Regions from separate parts of the Delftia sp. 11MD genome, predicted to be linked through region 2. Evidence: predicted binding sites of a transcription regulator. Region 2 holds the regulator's gene; each other region holds the start of a gene.
The links. Region 2 encodes HrcA, which represses chaperone genes, less so after heat shock. Its sites were predicted from a motif close to TTAGCACTCNNNNNNNNNGAGTGCTAA; they were not measured.
Positions count from the first base shown of each region.

Region 1: the regulator HrcA is predicted to act here: its motif matches at 3,126-3,152, upstream of groES (co-chaperone GroES).
Region 3: the regulator HrcA is predicted to act here: its motif matches at 4,503-4,529, upstream of rpoH (RNA polymerase sigma factor RpoH).

Region 1 is NZ_CP194333.1:1,072,848-1,078,752, reverse strand. Features, by position in the region: gene ACRSCF_RS04870 (TonB-dependent siderophore receptor) at 1-479, opposite strand, end outside; gene ACRSCF_RS04865 (FecR domain-containing protein) at 661-1,662, opposite strand; gene ACRSCF_RS04860 (sigma-70 family RNA polymerase sigma factor) at 1,659-2,180, opposite strand; gene groES (co-chaperone GroES) at 3,240-3,530, shown strand; gene groL (chaperonin GroEL) at 3,579-5,222, shown strand; gene ACRSCF_RS04845 (PLP-dependent aminotransferase family protein) at 5,331-5,905, opposite strand, start outside.
Region 2 is NZ_CP194333.1:1,352,988-1,358,892, forward strand. Features, by position in the region: gene rapZ (RNase adapter RapZ) at 1-335, opposite strand, end outside; gene recN (DNA repair protein RecN) at 340-2,115, opposite strand; gene ACRSCF_RS06135 (NAD kinase) at 2,118-3,014, opposite strand; gene hrcA (heat-inducible transcriptional repressor HrcA) at 3,045-4,049, shown strand; tRNA gene ACRSCF_RS06145 (tRNA-Ile) at 4,117-4,195, shown strand; tRNA gene ACRSCF_RS06150 (tRNA-Arg) at 4,374-4,450, shown strand; gene ACRSCF_RS06155 (CHASE2 and HATPase_c domain-containing protein) at 4,540-5,905, opposite strand, start outside.
Region 3 is NZ_CP194333.1:5,383,763-5,389,667, forward strand. Features, by position in the region: gene ACRSCF_RS24645 (helix-turn-helix domain-containing protein) at 100-1,056, shown strand; gene ACRSCF_RS24650 (DNA-binding protein) at 1,477-1,923, opposite strand; gene ACRSCF_RS24655 (hypothetical protein) at 2,101-2,532, shown strand; gene ACRSCF_RS24660 (helix-turn-helix domain-containing protein) at 2,496-2,831, opposite strand; gene ACRSCF_RS24665 (HAD domain-containing protein) at 2,898-3,374, shown strand; gene rpoH (RNA polymerase sigma factor RpoH) at 4,560-5,504, shown strand; gene ACRSCF_RS24675 (Bug family tripartite tricarboxylate transporter substrate binding protein) at 5,601-5,905, shown strand, end outside.

The DNA of each region.
Region 1 (5,905 bases), 280 kb from region 2:
CTGACCGACTGCGGCGTCTCGCGCAGCGACAGGGACAGGCCCGTGGCGGCCCGCGATTCGCTGGCGGCGTAGGACTGCGTGCCCTCGGTGACGGCGCTGCGCTCGGCCTGGGCGGTGACGCGCACCTCGGCCAGCGTGGCCGCGCCGGTGGGCGTTCCCACGGCCAGGGACGGTCGCACCACAAAGCCGCCGCCCTCGCGCGGCAGGGCCTGCAGGCCCGTGCCGGCCAGCAGCGCGGACAGGGCCTGGTCCACGGTTCGATCACCCTGCACGCCGGGGCTGGTCCTGTCTGCGGTCTGGGCGGTGGAGAAGGACAGCAGGATGCCCGCCTGGGCACCAAAGCGATTGAGCGTGGCGGTCAGCGGCCCGGCAGGAATGTCGTAGCGCTGCACTGCCTGGGCGTGGGGCTGTGCCTGTGCGTGGGCCTGCGCCGGGGCAAGCACCGCCACCAGCGGCAGTGCCAGAACGGCGGGGCGCAAGGCCTGCCGCAGTTGAAATGCCAGTCGTGTGGCGCGAAAAGTCGGGTGATGGCCCATGGTGTGCGTGTCCCTCGGTCCTGGATGGTTGGCAATGGAATGCGGGCGCAGAAAAAAGCGCTTCATCTCCATTGCCCCGCGAGACGCGAAAAGCGATCAGCCAGGATCGACAAGAGCCAGGAAATCAGGCCGGCTCGACCACCACCCAGTAGCGCGTGGCCGTGCGCAGGCGCACCGGCAGGGTGGCCAGCAGCATGGCCAGCACCTGGTCGGTGTCGGCCAGCGGATAGGTACCGCTGACGGGCAGCTGCGCCACGGCGCCATCGCAGCCCAGGTGGCCGGGCCGGTAGCGCGACAGCTGGTCCAGGAACTCGGCCAGCGGCATGTCCTGGGCCACCAGCATGCCGCGCGTCCAGGCTGCCAGGGCCGGATCGGCGGGCCCGGCCGGCGTGGCGGCCTGGGTGTCGAACTGCGCCTGCAGGCCTGTTTGCAGCAGATGGAGGTGGCCGGGCCGTTCGCGGGGCGCGATCTCCGTGGCGCCTTCAAAGACCGCAACCCGGCTGGGCCCCTGGCCGCGCTGGCGCACGACGAAGCGCGTGCCCAGGGCACGTATGCGGCCATGGCGGGTTTCGACGAGCAAGGGCGGCGCACTATCCTTCAGGCCCTGAGCCGTGGCCACCTCGATGTCGCCGCCGCGCAGGCGCACCAGGCGCTGCTGCGGGCTGAAATCCAGGTCGACCGCGCTGTCGGCATTCATCTGCAGCTGGGTGCCGTCCGGCAGGCGCAGGCTGCACCGCTGGGCCGTGCCCGTGCGCAGGTCCGCCCCCAGGCCGGCCAGCCAGTCGCCCGAGGATGCCGGACCTCTCCATGCCACGGCACCCGCACCCGCGCCCGTGAACAGCAGCACGGCCAGGCTGCGCACCGCCAAGCGCCGCCCGCGCCCGCGTGCCGTGCGCGCGGCCTGGGCCAGGGCCACGCTGGCCGGCGTACCGGACAGCGGCTGCAGGCGTGCGCCCATGGCCTCTATGCGCAGCCAGGCGCGCTCATGGTCGGGATGGGATTCGCGCCAGTGCTGCAGGCGCTGCAGCAGCATCTCGCGCGTGCCGGCGCTGTGATCATCGGACTGCAGCTCCACCAGCCATTCGGCGGCCTGCTCGCGCACCGCAAGAGGAATGGGCAGGCTCATGCGCCGTCGTCGTCCAGAAAGCAGACTTGCACCACGGCCCGCGCGATATGGCGGCGCACGGTGGGCACGGAAAGGCCCAGTTCAGCCGCGATGTCGGCCTGCCTCATGCCGTCGATCTGCGACAGCAAAAAGGCCTGGCGCACGGGCAGTGGGAGCAGGGCCAGCAGGCGGTCCACCTCGACCAGGGTCTGCAGCACGATGGCGCGGTGCTCGGGGGACTGGGCCACGGCCTCGGGCATGAGGGCCAGGGCGTCCAGATAGGCCTGCTCCACGCAGCGCTTGCGGTAGAGGTTGGCGGCCAGACCCTGTGCAATGGTCATCAGCAGGGCACGCGGTTCGCGAATGGCCTGGATCTCGGCGCCGCTGCGGCCCAGCAGGCGCACATAGGTGTCCTGGGTCAGATCGGCCGCATCAAAGGCATTGCCCAGGCGCTTGCGCAGCCAGCCCAGCAGCCAGCCGTGGTGGTCGGAGTAGAGAGTGGCGACATCGGGAGCAAGGGCGCGGTCGGCGGCGGGCATGGGAAAGCGGCACGAGTGAAGCAGGAGGAAAGGCACCGGGGCAATATGCACTGGCAAACAAGAATGCTTCTTATTTTCATTGTATCCAAATCCTACATCGTCATTGCACCAACCTGCGCACCAACGCCTGAGTGCGGACGCTCGGCGCGAGCACCATCGTGGGCTGATGCCACCTTCGTTGAAACCAGTCGGAGCGACGGCATGGAGTCGACAGGAATCAGCGGTGCAGCGCGAAATGGGGCCTTCGAGGCGAAGCACGGCGCACCGAAGAATCGACTGGCCACTTCCAAACGGTGAAGCGGTCGTCCAACAATGGAAGCCTTCAACGGCCGGTGTTGGTCGTCCCTGTCACTCTCGCTTTGCACAGTGAAGGGCGTAGATCAGCCTGAGGCCATCGTTAGAAAGTCTGCAGTTGCCATCTGCTCCGCAGCGATTGCTGCTGCTCACGGCCACCTCGTGACCTATCAGTTGCAGCCACATGGTGGTCATCCAAGCTTCAGGGCTGGCGGCATCGCCAGATGCTTCGCTCCTCATCCGCACCCGACCTGGTGAAGCTCCCCTTTAGGACTGGCCCGTCATCGTGCCACGAAGGCGGAGCTTTTCTCCCTCTGACCACAGAGGTCACCAGACGAGGCCTCGGTCTCGTTCGCGCCTGATCAAGGGCAGTCAGTCTGCACGGCTGGCTGATCTTGGGTGCGCTCAGCACCACGGCCAGGGCGCCTTCGATGCGCCGTCAGGTCACAGCCCGCAAGGCTGCATGGTGATTCAGCGACAGCCTTTCGCCGGAAGTTCTGTGTGCTCCTGCAGGCCGCGCTTCGCCGCTGGCCAGCGCGGGCGCGCCCCGAAAAAACTAAAGATCAGTAGCGTTCCGCACTCCGCGCCGGATGTGCCGTCTTGCGGCACATCCGGCCCTACCCCTTGAAACCTGGCCGAATTGCCTTATTATTAGCACTCGTTGGGTATGAGTGCTAACAATCCTCTGTCCCACATTGCTTCGAATGCCGGCCCGCCGGGCCGGCAAGTCTTTGTTTCAACTTTGTTGATGATTTAGGAGTTGGTATGAACCTGCGTCCCCTGCACGATCGCGTGATCGTCAAGCGCCTCGAAAACGAAACCAAGACGGCTTCGGGCATCGTGATCCCCGACAACGCCGCCGAGAAGCCCGACCAGGGCGAAGTGCTGGCAGTGGGTCCCGGCAAGAAGAACGACAAGGGTGAAGTGATCGCCCTGAACGTGAAGGTCGGCGACCGCGTTCTGTTCGGCAAGTACAGCGGCCAGACCGTCAAGGTCCATGGCGACGAACTGCTGGTGATGAAGGAAGACGACCTGTTCGCGGTCGTCGAAAAGTAATCCACGCGCTTCGAAACCGCACTTTCCAACTGAATCCGGAGAATTGAAATGGCAGCAAAAGACGTAGTTTTCGGCGGCGAAGCACGCGCCCGCATGGTTGAAGGCGTGAACATCCTGGCCAACGCGGTCAAGGTCACGCTGGGCCCCAAGGGCCGCAACGTGGTGCTGGAGCGCTCCTTCGGCGCCCCCACCGTGACCAAGGACGGCGTGTCGGTCGCCAAGGAAGTGGAACTCAAGGACAAGCTGCAGAACATGGGCGCCCAGCTCGTGAAGGAAGTGGCCTCCAAGACCAACGACATCGCCGGTGACGGCACGACCACCGCCACCGTGCTGGCACAGGCCATCGTCCGCGAAGGCATCAAGTACGTGGCCGCCGGCCTGAACCCCATGGACCTCAAGCGCGGCATCGACAAGGCTGTCGCCGCCCTGGTGGAAGAGCTGAAGAAGCAATCCAAGGCCACCACCACCTCCAAGGAAATCGCCCAGGTCGGCTCGATCTCCGCCAACTCCGACGAATCCGTGGGCAGCATCATTGCCGAAGCCATGGACAAGGTCGGCAAGGAAGGCGTGATCACCGTTGAAGAAGGCAAGTCGCTGGCCAACGAACTCGACGTCGTCGAGGGCATGCAGTTCGACCGCGGCTACCTGTCGCCCTACTTCATCAACAACCCCGAAAAGCAGGTTGCCCTGCTGGACAACCCCTTCGTGCTGCTGTTCGACAAGAAGATCAGCAACATCCGCGACCTGCTGCCCACGCTGGAAGCCGTGGCAAAGGCCGGCCGTCCCCTGCTGATCATTGCAGAAGACGTCGAAGGCGAAGCCCTGGCAACGCTGGTGGTCAACACCATCCGCGGCATCCTGAAGGTTGTGGCTGTCAAGGCTCCTGGCTTCGGCGACCGCCGCAAGGCCATGCTGGAAGACATCGCCATCCTGACGGGCGGCAAGGTCATCGCTGAAGAAGTGGGCCTGGCGCTGGACAAGGTGACCCTGGAAGACCTGGGCCAGGCAGTGCGCATCGAAATCGGCAAGGAAAACACCACCATCATCGACGGTGCTGGCCAAGCTGCTGAAATCGAAGCCCGCGTCAAGCAGATCCGCATCCAGATCGAAGAAGCCACCAGCGACTACGACCGCGAAAAGCTGCAAGAGCGCGTGGCCAAGCTGGCCGGCGGCGTGGCCGTGATCAAGGTCGGCGCTGCCACCGAAGTCGAGATGAAGGAAAAGAAGGCCCGCGTTGAAGACGCCCTGCACGCTACCCGCGCTGCTGTGGAAGAAGGCATCGTGGCCGGCGGCGGCGTGGCTCTGCTGCGTGCCAAGCAAGCCGTGGGCGAACTGAAGACCGGCGACGCCGAGCAGGACGCCGGCATCAAGCTGATCATGAAGGCCATCGAAGCGCCCCTGCGCGAAATCGTGGCCAACGCCGGTGGCGAGCCCTCGGTGGTGGTCAACGCCGTGCTGAACGGCTCGGGCAACTACGGCTTCAACGCCGCCAACGACACCTACGGCGACATGCTGGAAATGGGTATCCTGGACCCGACCAAGGTGACGCGTACGGCCCTGCAGAACGCCGCTTCCGTGGCATCGCTGCTGCTGACGACCGAAGCCATGATCGCCGAGTCCCCCAAGGCTGAAGGCGCCCCCGCCATGCCCGACATGGGCGGCATGGGTGGCATGGGCGGCATGGGCATGTAATTGCCCGCCGCAACCGGGCAGGCCTTGCGCCATGCCCGGTTTGCCCCGCAAGAAAAAGGCCGCCCTCGGGCGGCCTTTTTCATTGCATGAACGCTGTTGCCGATGTCCTCAGGACACGGCCTGGCCCCAGGCCCGGCCCAGGCGCGCCACGGCCTCGGTGATCTGGGGCACGGTGGGCGCCGCATACGACAGGCGCATGCACAGGCCGGCCTGCTGCGCCGCCTCGGCCGGGAAGAAGGCCTTGCCTGGCACATAGAGCACGCCCTGCTCCACAGCGGCCGTGAACAGCGCCCGGGCCAGGGCCTCGGGCTCGCCCGCATGCCGTTGTGGCGGCAGCAGCTGCGCCCAGACGAACATGCCGCCCGCAGGCCGCACGAAGCGGATCTGCTCGCCCAGGGCCGACTGCATGCCCGAGCACAGCGCATCCATGCGCGCCGCGTACTCGGCGCAGGCCTGGGCCAGCTGGGGTGCATAGCGGCCCGAGCGCAGATAGTGCGCGGCGATCATCTGCGCCAGCGGCGAGGTGCACAGGTCGGCCGTCTGCTTGGCGATGGTGCAGCGGCGCAGCAATTGGGCGTCGGCCAGCATCCAGCCGATGCGCAGCGCCGGTGCCACGGTCTTGGACAGGCTGGACAGGTAGACCACGGGGTTGGACTGGGCGCCGCACTGCGCCAGGCCTGTTT
Region 2 (5,905 bases):
GGCCCTTGCGACAGAGGATGGCGGCGCCGCGTTTCGGAGAAGCGCCGCACCAGGGTGCCCGTGGTGGCGTCCAGAAAGACCAGGTGGGGCACGACACCCTGGCGCTGCAGCCGCTCCAGCTGCCCGGGCAGGTGGGGCAATCCCCCGGCGCTGCGCGCATCCATGGCGATGGCCACCTTGTTGCTGTGGCGGCCGTGCTCCAGTTCGACGAAGGCGGACAGCAGCTCGGGAGGCAGGTTGTCCACGCAGTAGTAGCCGGCATCCTCCAGCGCATGCAGGGCGACGGATTTGCCCGATCCGGACATCCCGGTGATCAGCACGATCTCAAGCGACATGGCATCAGCCTCCATTGGTGTTGCGCGCGCCGTTGGCCGCACGGCCCGGCTTGGGCCGGGTACGCTGCGCGTCGGCCTGCGGCCGCTGCCGGCCGGGCCTGCGCGGCGCCGGGCGGGGCGGGGGTGCCTGGCGCGCCATGGCCAGCATTTCGCGGGCATGGGCCATCGTGGTTTCGGACTGGCGCTCGCCGCCCAGCATGCGGGCCAGCTCTGCCTCGCGCGCGGTGCTGTCCAGCGGCTGCACGGTGCTGAGCGTGCCTTGCCGTGCGCGTTGCTTGGCCACCAGATAGTGGTGGTCGGCACAGGCCGCGACCTGCGGCAGATGGGTGACGGACAGCACCTGGCGCGATCGGCCCAGCGCATGCATGAGGCGGCCCACGGTCTCGGCGACGGCGCCGCCCACGCCCGAGTCCACCTCGTCGAAGATCAGCGTGCCGGCCTCGCCCAGCTCGCTGGTGGTCACGGCAATGGCCAGCGAAATGCGCGACAGCTCGCCGCCCGACGCCACCTTGGCAATCGGCTTGGGGCTGGCTCCAGGATGGCCGGCGACCAGGAAGGCCACGCTGTCCACGCCAAAGGCACCAGGGGAGTCGGCCGTGGACAGGGCGGCCTCGAACAGGCCGCCTTCCATGCCCAGGCCCTGCATGGCCTGGGTGATGGCGCGCGACAGGCGCGGCGCAGCCAGGGCGCGTTGCTGCGACAGCACCCGGGCGCTGGCCTGGTAGTGCTGCTGCGCGGATTGCTCTGCAGCGTGCAGGGCCTCGATGTCCACGGCGGCGTCCAGCTGCTGCAGCTCCTGGCGCCAGCCGGCCAGCAGTGCCGGCAGCTCATCGGGCGTGCGGCGGTAGCGGCGCGCCAGCTGCATCCACAGCGACAGGCGCGCATCCAGCTCGGCCAGGCGTTCGGGGTCCAGGTCGGCGCGGCGCAGATAGGCCTGCAGCGAATGGCGCGCATCCTGCACCTGGGCCGTGCACGAGGCCAGCACATCGGCGATGTTCTGGAACTCGGGCTCCAGGTGTTCCTGGTTCTGTATCAGATGGCTGGCACGGCCCAGCGGAGTGATCACGCCGGCCTCGTCGTCCTCCAGCATCTGCAGCGTGGTCTGGGCGGTGTCTATCAGGGTCTGGGCATGCGACAGGCGCGTGTGCTGGGCATTGAGCTCGTCCCACTCGTCGGCCTGCGGGGCCAGCTTGTCGAGTTCGGTGATCTGCCACTGCAGCCGTTCGCGTTCGCGCTGCAGGCTGTCCTGGGCGGATTGCGCATGCTGCAGGGCTTGTCGTGCCTGGCTCCAGCGGCTCCAGCAGGCCTGGACCTCGCGGCTGTCTATGCCCGCATAGGCGTCCAGCAGCGCGCGTGCTGCGTCGGGTCGCGTGAGGCTTTGCCAGGCATGCTGGCCGTGGATGTCGATCAGCTGCTCGCCCAGGGCGCGCAGCTGCGTGGCCGTGGCCGGCGTGCCGTTGATCCAGGCGCGGCTGCGGCCCTGGGTGTCCACCGTGCGCCGCAGCAGCAGGCTGTTGTCCTCGCAGGCCAGGCCTGCCGCCTCCAGCCAGGGGCGCAGCCGCGCGCAGCCGTCGAACTCCACGCAGATATCGGCTTGGGGGCAGCCTTCGCGCACCACGTCGGCGTCGGCGCGGGCGCCCAGGGCCAGCTGCAATGCATCGATCAGGATGGATTTGCCGGCGCCGGTCTCGCCGGTCAGCACGGTGAAGCCCGCATGCCAGTCCAGATCCAGGGCCTGCACGATCACGAAGTCGCGCAGCACGATGCGCTTGAGCGCCATGGTCAGGCGCCTCCCTCGTTCCAGCCCAGTTTCTTGCGCAGCGTGGCGAAGTAGTTCCAGCCCTTGGGGTGCAGAAAGCGCACGCTGTGGTGGGCGCGGCTCACGAGGATGCGGTCGCCGTGCTGCAGCGAGGCCAGCGACTGCATGTCGAAATTGGCGCTGACATCGCGCCCGGCCACGACTTCGATCGTGACCTCGTTGGCATCGGACAGCACGATGGGGCGATTGGACAGGTTGTGCGGCGCAATGGGTGCCATCACCCAGGCGGGGATGGACGGATGCATCATCGGCCCGCCGGCGGACAGCGCATAGGCCGTGGAGCCCGTGGGCGTGGCCACGATCAGGCCGTCGGCGCGCTGGTTGGAGACAAAGCGGCCGCCGACCTCGATGCGCAACTCCACCATGCCGGAGGTGCCGCCGCGGTTGACCACCACGTCGTTCATGGCCAGGGCCTCGAACACGCATTCGCCCTCGCGGATCACGCGGGCGCACATCAGGGGACGCAGGTCCTCTTCGTACTCGCCCTGCAGCATGGGCGTGAGCGTGGCCTCGAAGTCCTCCAGCGCGATGTCGGTGACAAAGCCCAGGCGGCCCTGGTTCACCCCGATCAGGGGCGTTCCGTATTGCGCCAGGTGCCGGCTCACGCCGAGCATGGTGCCGTCGCCGCCGACGACCAGGCCCAGGTCGCAATGCCTGCCCAGGCCATCGACATCGAGGGTGGGGTAGTCTGTGAGCCCTGCGTGCAGGGCCGATTGGGTATCGAGCACGACTTCGCAGCCCTGGCGCCTGAGGAAGTCCGCAATGCGCTCGAGCGCGTTGCTGGCATTCTCGGACGGGGCGCTTGCGCTGGGAGCGTGGTACTTCCCGATCAAGGCAACGTGGCGAAACGTGGACGTCATTTCTGGAAATTACATCATTAAAATCATCACATGCTCGACGAACGTGCCAAGTTGTTGCTCAAAGCGCTGATCGAGCGTTACATCGCTGACGGCCAGCCTGTGGGCTCGCGGACCCTGTCGCGTGCGTCGGGGCTTGAATTGTCGCCTGCCACGATACGCAATGTGATGGCTGACCTCGAAGACCTGGGGTTGATCATCAGTCCGCACACCTCGGCCGGCCGCATTCCGACCGCCCGGGGCTACCGGCTGTTCGTGGACACCATGCTTACGGCGGACCGTGCAGATATCGTGACGCCCGAGCTCGTGCCCGAGCAGCCGCAGAAAGTCATCGCCAACGCCGCCAATCTGCTGTCCAGCCTTTCCCAGTTCGTGGGCGTGGTGCTGGTGCCTCGCCGCACCTCGGTGTTCAAGCACATCGAATTCGTGCGACTGTCGGAGCGGCGCTTTCTGGTCATCATCGTCTCGCCCGACGGTGACGTGCAAAACCGCGTCATCTTCACCGACGTGGATTACTCGGCCTCTCAGCTGATCGAGGCATCGAACTTTCTCAACAGCCACTACGCAGGCTTGGCCATGGAAGAGGTGCGCGAGCGCCTCAAGGGCGAGGTCGAGCTTTTGCGCGGCGAGGTGGCCACCCTCATGCAGGCAGCCGTCAACGTGGGCACGGAGGCCATGACCAGTGCCCAGGAGGACGTGGTCATCGCGGGCGAGCGCAACCTGCTGTCGGTCAGCGATTTCTCCAGCGACATGGGCAATCTGCGCCGCGCCTTCGACCTGTTCGAGCAAAAGACCCAGATCCTCAGGCTGCTGGATTTCTCCAGCCAGGCCGAAGGCGTGCGCATCTACATCGGGGGCGAAAGCCAGGTCGTGCCCTTCGAGGAGCTGTCCGTGGTCAGCGCGCCCTACGAGCTCGATGGCAAGGTGGTGGGCACGCTGGGCGTGATCGGGCCCACCCGCATGCACTACGACCGCATGATCCAGATCGTGGACATCACCTCCAAGCTCGTCAGCAATGCGCTGAGTCACAAGCGCTGAGTCCTGCGGGTTAGGCTCTACAATAGTTGTTTGCCATGGACTGCATCCGTGCTGCCTTGGTGAATCAGGGGCCTTAGCTCATGCTTGGTTAGAGCAGCGGACTCATAATCCGTTGGTGCCCAGTTCGACTCTGGGAGGCCCTACCATCCATTGGTATGAAAAAGCCTGCCGCCTTTCCGGGCGGCAGGCTTTTTTGCTGGGAGCGACGCTGCCGGCTGGCATGGCTGCGCCTGGCTGCCATTGAATGCGACTTCCAGGTTTTTTGCAGAAATATGGCGCTTTTGCCTGGAAGCTCCAAAACCCGCTGCTACAATGCGAAGCGTTGCGGCTGTAGCTCAGCTGGATAGAGTACTTGGCTACGAACCAAGGGGTCGTGGGTTCGATTCCTGCCAGCCGCACCAAAAAACGCAAAGCCCTGAAGTTGAAAGACTTCAGGGCTTTTTCGTTTTCACGGGCCATCCGCTGGGATCCGCTGGGATGACACCCCCGGTCAGGCTTGCTGCGCCTTCGGCAGCACGATGCTGAAGGTGCTTCCCTGGCCTGGCGCGCTTTCTATCTGCAGCTGCCCGCCATGGCGGGCAGCCACGGTGCGGACAAAGGCCAGCCCAAGGCCTGCGCCGTCCAGGTGCTGATGGTGGTCCAGGCGCTCGAAGGGCTGGCTCAGGCGGGCGACGGCCTGCGCATCCATGCCGGGTCCGTGGTCCCGGATGGCGATGCGGCAATGGCCGGCGTCCTGCAGCAGCAGGCATTGCACCGTGGCGCCGCTTGCCGGTTGCCCGTGCGCTCCGTACTTGATGGCGTTGCCGATCAGGTTGACGGCTGCGCGGTGGAGCATGCCCGGGTCGCCCAGCACGGGGCATTCCTGCTCGGGCAGGCTGAATTCCAGCTGCACATGGGCGGCGCTGGCCTGGGCCCAGCAGCTTTCCACGGCCTGGTCCAGCACCAGGCCCAGGTCCAGCTGCTGCTGGCGCAGCGCCTGCTGCTGGGCACGAGCCAGGTGCACGAAATCGTCGGCCAGCTGCAGGGAGGCCTGGGCATAGCCTTCGATGCGCGGGAGCAGCATGCCCAGGTCGGGCGCTTGTACGGAACCACGCTGCATCTCCAGCAAGGTGATGATGGATGCCACGGGCGCCCGGATGTCGTGCGAGATGAACTGCATGGCCTGGTCGCGCTGGGCCTGGGCGCTGCGCAGATCGCTGATATCGACCAGGGTGATCAGCCAGCCCGTGGTGGGCGGAGCCTCGAAGGCCTGGACCAGCAGCATCAGGCTGCGGCCGCGACCGTCGCGCCCCTCGCTGCTGAGCGGCAGGCCGCCGGCGGCAAGCGCCCTGGCCGTGAGCAGCGGGCTGCCGGCTTGCGGGCCGGGCGCCGTGTCCAGCGCCTGCAGGCCATCGAGCAGCCTGGGAAGGGAGTCGCCAGCGCGCAGGTCGTGATCCAGGCTGCGCGCATAGGCATGGGCCGCGGCATTGGCCAGCAGCACATGGCCCTGGCGGTCGCAGACAAAGGTGGGCGAGGGCAGCTGGCGCAGGCTTTCGCTGACGAAATGGTGCAGGGCGCGCAGTTGCCGCGAAGCCTGCTCGACGGCGGCAATGCGCTGGTCCAGCAGGTCGCCGCCCAGGCGCAGCGCGGTGGGCAGGCCCTGGCCCTGCAGGTCTCGCAGTTCCAGCGCCAGAAAGCGGGCGGCGGCGCGCAGGCGCAGCCAGCTCCACAGCGGATAGGCCAGGGCCAGGCCCAGCAGGGCTGCGGCAGGGGCCGTCTGCACCTGCCAGATGCGTGGTGCCAGCCCGGCCAGCGACAGGCAGGCCAGGGCCAGCAGCGCGCAGGCCAGCATGCCGCCCGAAGGGCCCAGCCAGGCC
Region 3 (5,905 bases), 2.7 Mb from region 2:
ACTGTGCGGCACCTGCTGGGGAAGGGCCATGCTTGCCTTTTCGGTGGCTTGCGTGTAGATTGTTAAGTAAATTCTACAAACAATTTACTTAACATTTTTATGACCACACCTTCATTGATCCAGCTCACTCTTGACACCTTGCGTTGCACCCAACGAGACCTGGCAGCCAAGCTGGGCGTTTCACCAGCACAGGTTAGCAAATGGAAGAAGGGTGAGTACATGTCAATCGAGATGAGCCAACGTTTGCGTGCTCTAACAGGGATCGGCGATATCGATCCTGACTTCATCTTGCTCGCTGGCACGATGGAAGACGCAAAAAAATGGCAACTACTGATTCGCCACTTGGCTGACACCGCTGTCCATTCAGCCGAAACTGGCTACGAAACGGTCCCCCTCACAGAGGATATTCAAGAAGACTCGTGCCCTATTTTTTTTGACACTCTTAAGGCTCTACAGGATATGGGCATAGAGATTCCTAGCCAGTACCCTGAAGAACTGGACATTAATTTCCAGAATGATGAGCAAGAAGAATTAATTTACAAGAACAATATTGTATTTATAATTAACGAGATATTCAACTCACTTAACAATGTCTATGGATTCTATTCCGCATTCGTTTCAGGAATCATCTACGACGAAGATCTAGATCTGATAGATACCCCAGTATGGGAACTGGAAAACGACATGCTAAGGCTAGCAGCCTCAAAAATAGAAATAGACAAAGACCTGACTCCAGAATTCATCAGATTCAAATGGACTATCGAGACGGAAGTTGCAAAAAAACTAAGTCTTCTTAAGGAGTATGCGTTTAAATCATGTATTCCACTGAAAGCAGAGTTACTTGATCTAGCATATGCTTCACACGATGAGCTTGGTCGAGAGGCAGATGCTCATAGTCTAGGCTTCACAAGAAATAAGATTCATCCAGATATTTACCTAAATGAGCTACTGACGGGCATGCGTGTAATACACCAAGTCCTACCAGTAATAATGAAAAAACTCGACATCTATGAAGACTTTAAAATAGACACATCAGAGTTGAGTGCAGAGCGATAAGTAATGCACAACATATCAGCCAAAGCATACTATGGATTCTCTCGGAATTTTTTGGCTGATTTTTTACACAGGTGATCGTGGGATTGCAGCGCTCGCCAAACTCCGGCCATTTCGGGAATCCGAGTCTTGTGACTACGAGCAATCAAAGCTGACTCGTTGAAGAGCGAATAACTCTCTAGAATGGGTCTACAGAATCCCTTTCTTTACCCACCAATCACTTACAACTTGTTGATTTAATTGATGTAATTTTTCATAAACAAGGATTCACCAAAGAGCACTAGGGATCACTATCAATGGCAAAACCATAATAATTCTCATGCGTCTGGAAGGTCTTGATGAATTCTTGAAGTTGCACGCAGCCATACGCGACTCTGAATAATCCCGCAGCATGTCTCATGAATTTTCGCTTAATCTGGCACCTTACCAAAATCCACGCTTCTCCAAATTTTCGAACAGATCTGATAAAACGTTGAAAGAATCTGATTCAGTTAAAAGCTGCTGAACCTCAACTGGAGTTTTTTCGCGCCTGCCAGAGAACCCATTTGCACGTCGCAGAACCTGCTCGACCAGCCTGGTACGTGGCACAAGCACGTAATGCACCTCACAATCCATTCCTTCAGCAAGTCGCGCCAAGGTATTGAGTGTAATTGTTCCGTTGGCTTCAGCTTGCTCTAACTTACGCACACCTTGAGCGGATATAGCAAGGCGGCGCCCCAAAGCACCCGAGCTCATACCCAAGGCAAGCCTTATGGTCTTTGCCCATCCACATCTTGGCGTCGCACTTCGCTGCATTTTTGCAAACTCGCCAAACTGGCGATCTAGTTCAGCAAGGCGAATAAGATCTATTCTATTTTTCAACAAATTCAAAACCCCTCTGCATTGGGCAACAGATTGGTTGCCTGCATCATTCGGTCAGGCAACTCACGGCTTCCTGTTACTTGATGCGCGAGCGCGCAAGACGCAACCGCTCGCCGTACTGCGCTATCTTCGCATGCATCACTTGTGCACGAGACCAAATAGTCTCATACGAACGGATGAACGATCATGCTTACAGTTGAGAAAAGTCTTCTTGGGAAATTTGATGAACACGAGCTTGCCAAGTGCATCAGCGCCCATGGCTGGCAAGCAGCCCTGCCTGATGCCTTGAAGGACCACCAGTTGCTCCTGCTTTCAGACCAGCTCCGAGACCTGCTGGCGGGCAAGGGATGGAACTCAAAGCATGGCGATGGTAGTGCCGCCCTGTCTTTGGGCCTTCTGCTCTTGTCCAAGGCAGGTGCTTCCCTACCGGAGGATCTTTCCAGAGAAGCGGATATGGCCAGTTTGCACGAGGTCTTGACGCTGCTGAGCATCTCCGTAGACCATGAAATAGTCAGCAGACTACTTCGTCGAGAAGATGGGACATCGGGGGCAGGATTCATGCAAAGCCTGCGCGAGCTTGTTCAGCTGAACTCACTCACAGAGCCATTCTCCATGTGATCCTGCACCATGCGTTGAAGATCAAGCTGTACTGTATCTGTGATCAGCTTGATCGACGCCTCGTCCAAGTTAACGCAGTATGCAGCTGCGATGAGCGTCAATGGATGAATTTGCAAGCTTTCGGCCAATGCCTCAATAACGCGAACGCTCGGTATCTGATGGCCTTGCTCAACTCTGCTCATGTGACGCCTGCTGGTTGCCATCAGCATGTCCTCTTGCGTCAAACCGCGCAGGGCACGCAGCTGTCGAAGCGCGTGGCCAAAGTCGGCTCGAGTGGGAACATGTTTGCGAGGCTGCATCGCCTCGATTTCCGCCCAGTGAGACCAAAAAGACCACGACCAACTAGTCTCATCTAAGGTTTTGCTATGTCCCTGCCATCAATCGCAGCCCCCATAGTTTTCCTTGACTTCGATGGGGTGCTGCACCCTGAGTTCTGTCACGAGTCAAAGCACTTCTGCTGCCTGCCGTTGATGGAAGATCTCCTGCGTCAAGCGTCGACATGTTTGGTGGTGATTTCAAGTACCTGGCGCTTGCAAGCGCCAGTTGAGAAGCTTCGAAAGCACTTCTCACCAGACATCGCGGACAGAATTTTGGGCGTCACCCCCCACTATCCCGAGCTGCGTGATGTTCCAAACACTTTGCTGGGCTACCACCGTCAAGCTGAATGCCGGGCTTGGCTGTGGGCTAACAATTCAGCCCACCTGCCTTGGCTGGCAGTGGACGACCGTCCTTGGCTGTTCATGCCATTTTGCGGCTCCCTGTTCGTGACCAACGGCCTCGAAGGCGTTACTGAAGGCGTCGCACCACAGCTTGCTGCTCGCCTTCATCGGCTCACCAGCTGATGACATCCACACTGAAATGTGGCCGCATAGCGCCTGCACTCAGACACCGTGATCTGCTGAAAATTTAATCACAACCTGCGGATAGTTCAACACTCAGTGAGAAGCGGCGGGAAGAGTTCAAAATTCAGAGGGTTTCCAGCCGAGGAGTTCAAAACTGAGAGGCAAAAAGCGTTGTCGAGATAAGGACCTGCGTTCGCCCCGCTGAGCGTGTGAACCTTTCGATATCCCTCAGGGATCTGCCATAGAAGGTGCAAAAAATGCAGCCGCACCGAGGTGATCCAGTGTCGATGTTCACCGAGGGTTGTCTCTGCACATGAGGCAGATCAGGGACTTACATGTACCTGGACCGCCCAGTCTGGACCCGCTGTGACTCTCATAGCGAGTTGAACTTTTCGCAACTCCTGACCTGTCGGAGCCTGGGAGGGCGTCTTACCGACTGATTCGATGCTCCCACAGAGATCCGCTGCTGCGCAGGGCGCAGGGCGCAGGGCGAAGGGCGAAGGGCGAAGGGCGAAGGGCGAAGGGCGAAGGGCGAAGGGCGAAGGGCGAAGGGCGAAGGGCGAAGGGCGAAGGGCGAAGGGCGAAGGGCGAAGGGCGAAGGGCGAAGGGCGAAGGGCGAAGGGCGAAGGGCGAAGGGCGAAGGGCGAAGGGCGAAGGGCGAAGGGCGAAGGGCGAAGGGCGAAGGGCGAAGGGCGAAGGGCGAAGGGCGAAGGGCGAAGGGCGAAGGGCGAAGGGCGAAGGGCGAAGGGCGAAGGGCGAAGGGCGAAGGGCGAAGGGCGAAGGGCGCAGGGCGCAGGGCGAAGGGCGAAGGGCGCAGGGCGCAGGGCGCAGGGCTCGCGAATGTAAGCCATGGGATAGGCACCTCAAAACTTGGCATTTCTCGGCCCTGATCACTCGCCAGGCAAGTTCAGAGTGCAAAAATATTCATTTAAATCAATGACTTACGAAGCGAATCGACAAGAAATTAGTTCAAAACTGAGTGAGAAAAGTTCAAAACTCGGTGGGAATCGACAACATGCCTCCCGCCGGCAAGCAGGGTTTCCAAAAATCGCTCAGACTAGCCAGAAGCGACTTTTGCAGTGCCGAAGATTTTCTGCAACCGACTGAAAAACCCGCGGAACTTCGGCTTTAGCACTCAATCCTAACGAGTGCTAATATGAAGGAATGGAAGAAAGGAACTCTGCAATGACAAACGCCTCCGGCTCCATTGCGACCACCTTGGCGCCCGCTAACCCCTGGGCCCTGGTGCCGCCTCTGGGCAATCTGGATGCCTACATTTCCGCGGTCAACCGCCTGCCCATGCTCACCCTCGAGGAAGAGCAGGACTACGCCCGCAAGCTCAAAGAACACAGTGACCTGGACGCCGCAGGGCGTCTGGTGATGTCCCACCTGCGCCTGGTGGTGTCCATCTCGCGCCAGTACCTGGGTTACGGCCTGCCGCACGGCGACCTGATCCAGGAAGGCAATGTCGGCCTGATGAAGGCCGTCAAGCGCTTCGATCCCGATCAGAACGTGCGCCTGGTGAGCTACGCCATGCACTGGATCAAGGCCGAAATCCACGAGTACATCCTCAAGAACTGGCGCATGGTCAAGGTCGCCACGACCAAGGCCCAGCGCAAGCTGTTCTTCAACCTGCGCTCCATGAAGCAGGGCCTGAAGTCCGACGCCGCCATGGCCGAGGACGGCGCCATGCTGCGCGACACGCTGACCTCCGGCGAGATCGACGCCATGGCCGAGAAGCTCAACGTCAAGCGCGAAGAAGTCATGGAGATGGAAACGCGCCTGGCCGGTGGCGACGTGCTGCTGGACCCCTCGCCCAGCGATGATGGCGAGCAGGCCTTCGGTCCCATCGCCTATCTGGCCGACGGCGCACATGAGCCCACGGCCATGATCGAGTCGCGCCAGCGTGACCACCTGGCCACCGACGGCATTGCCATGGCGCTGGATTCGCTGGACGACCGCAGCCGCCGCATCGTCGAGGAGCGCTGGCTCAAGGTCAACGATGACGGCTCGGGCGGCATGACGCTGCATGAGCTGGCCGCCGTGTATGGCGTGAGCGCCGAGCGCATTCGCCAGATCGAGGTGGCTGCCATGAAGAAGATGAAGAAGGCCCTGGCAGAGTTCGCCTGATGGCCTGACGGCCTGGGCTGACAGGCCGCTTCAAGACAAACCCGGATAATCTCCGGGTTTTTTATTGCCCGCAGCCTTTGCGGCCCCCACGCACCCATGCCCGCCAGCGCCATCTCGCCACTACGCCGCCTCTTCGCCAATGCCTTGGCCACCGCCCTGGCTTCGGCCCTGCTGCCTTGCGCCGCCGTGGCGGGCGACCAGTGGCCCAGCAGGCCCCTGCATCTGATCGTGGGCTTTCCCGCGGGCTCCTCCCCCGACCTCACGGCGCGCGCCCTGGCCGAGCCGCTGGAAAAGCGCCTGGGCCAGCCCGTCATCGTCGAGAACAAGGTGGGAGCAGGCGGCAACATTGCAGGCGAGCAGGTGGCCCGTGCGCGCGATGGCCATACCTTCAGCGTGATGAT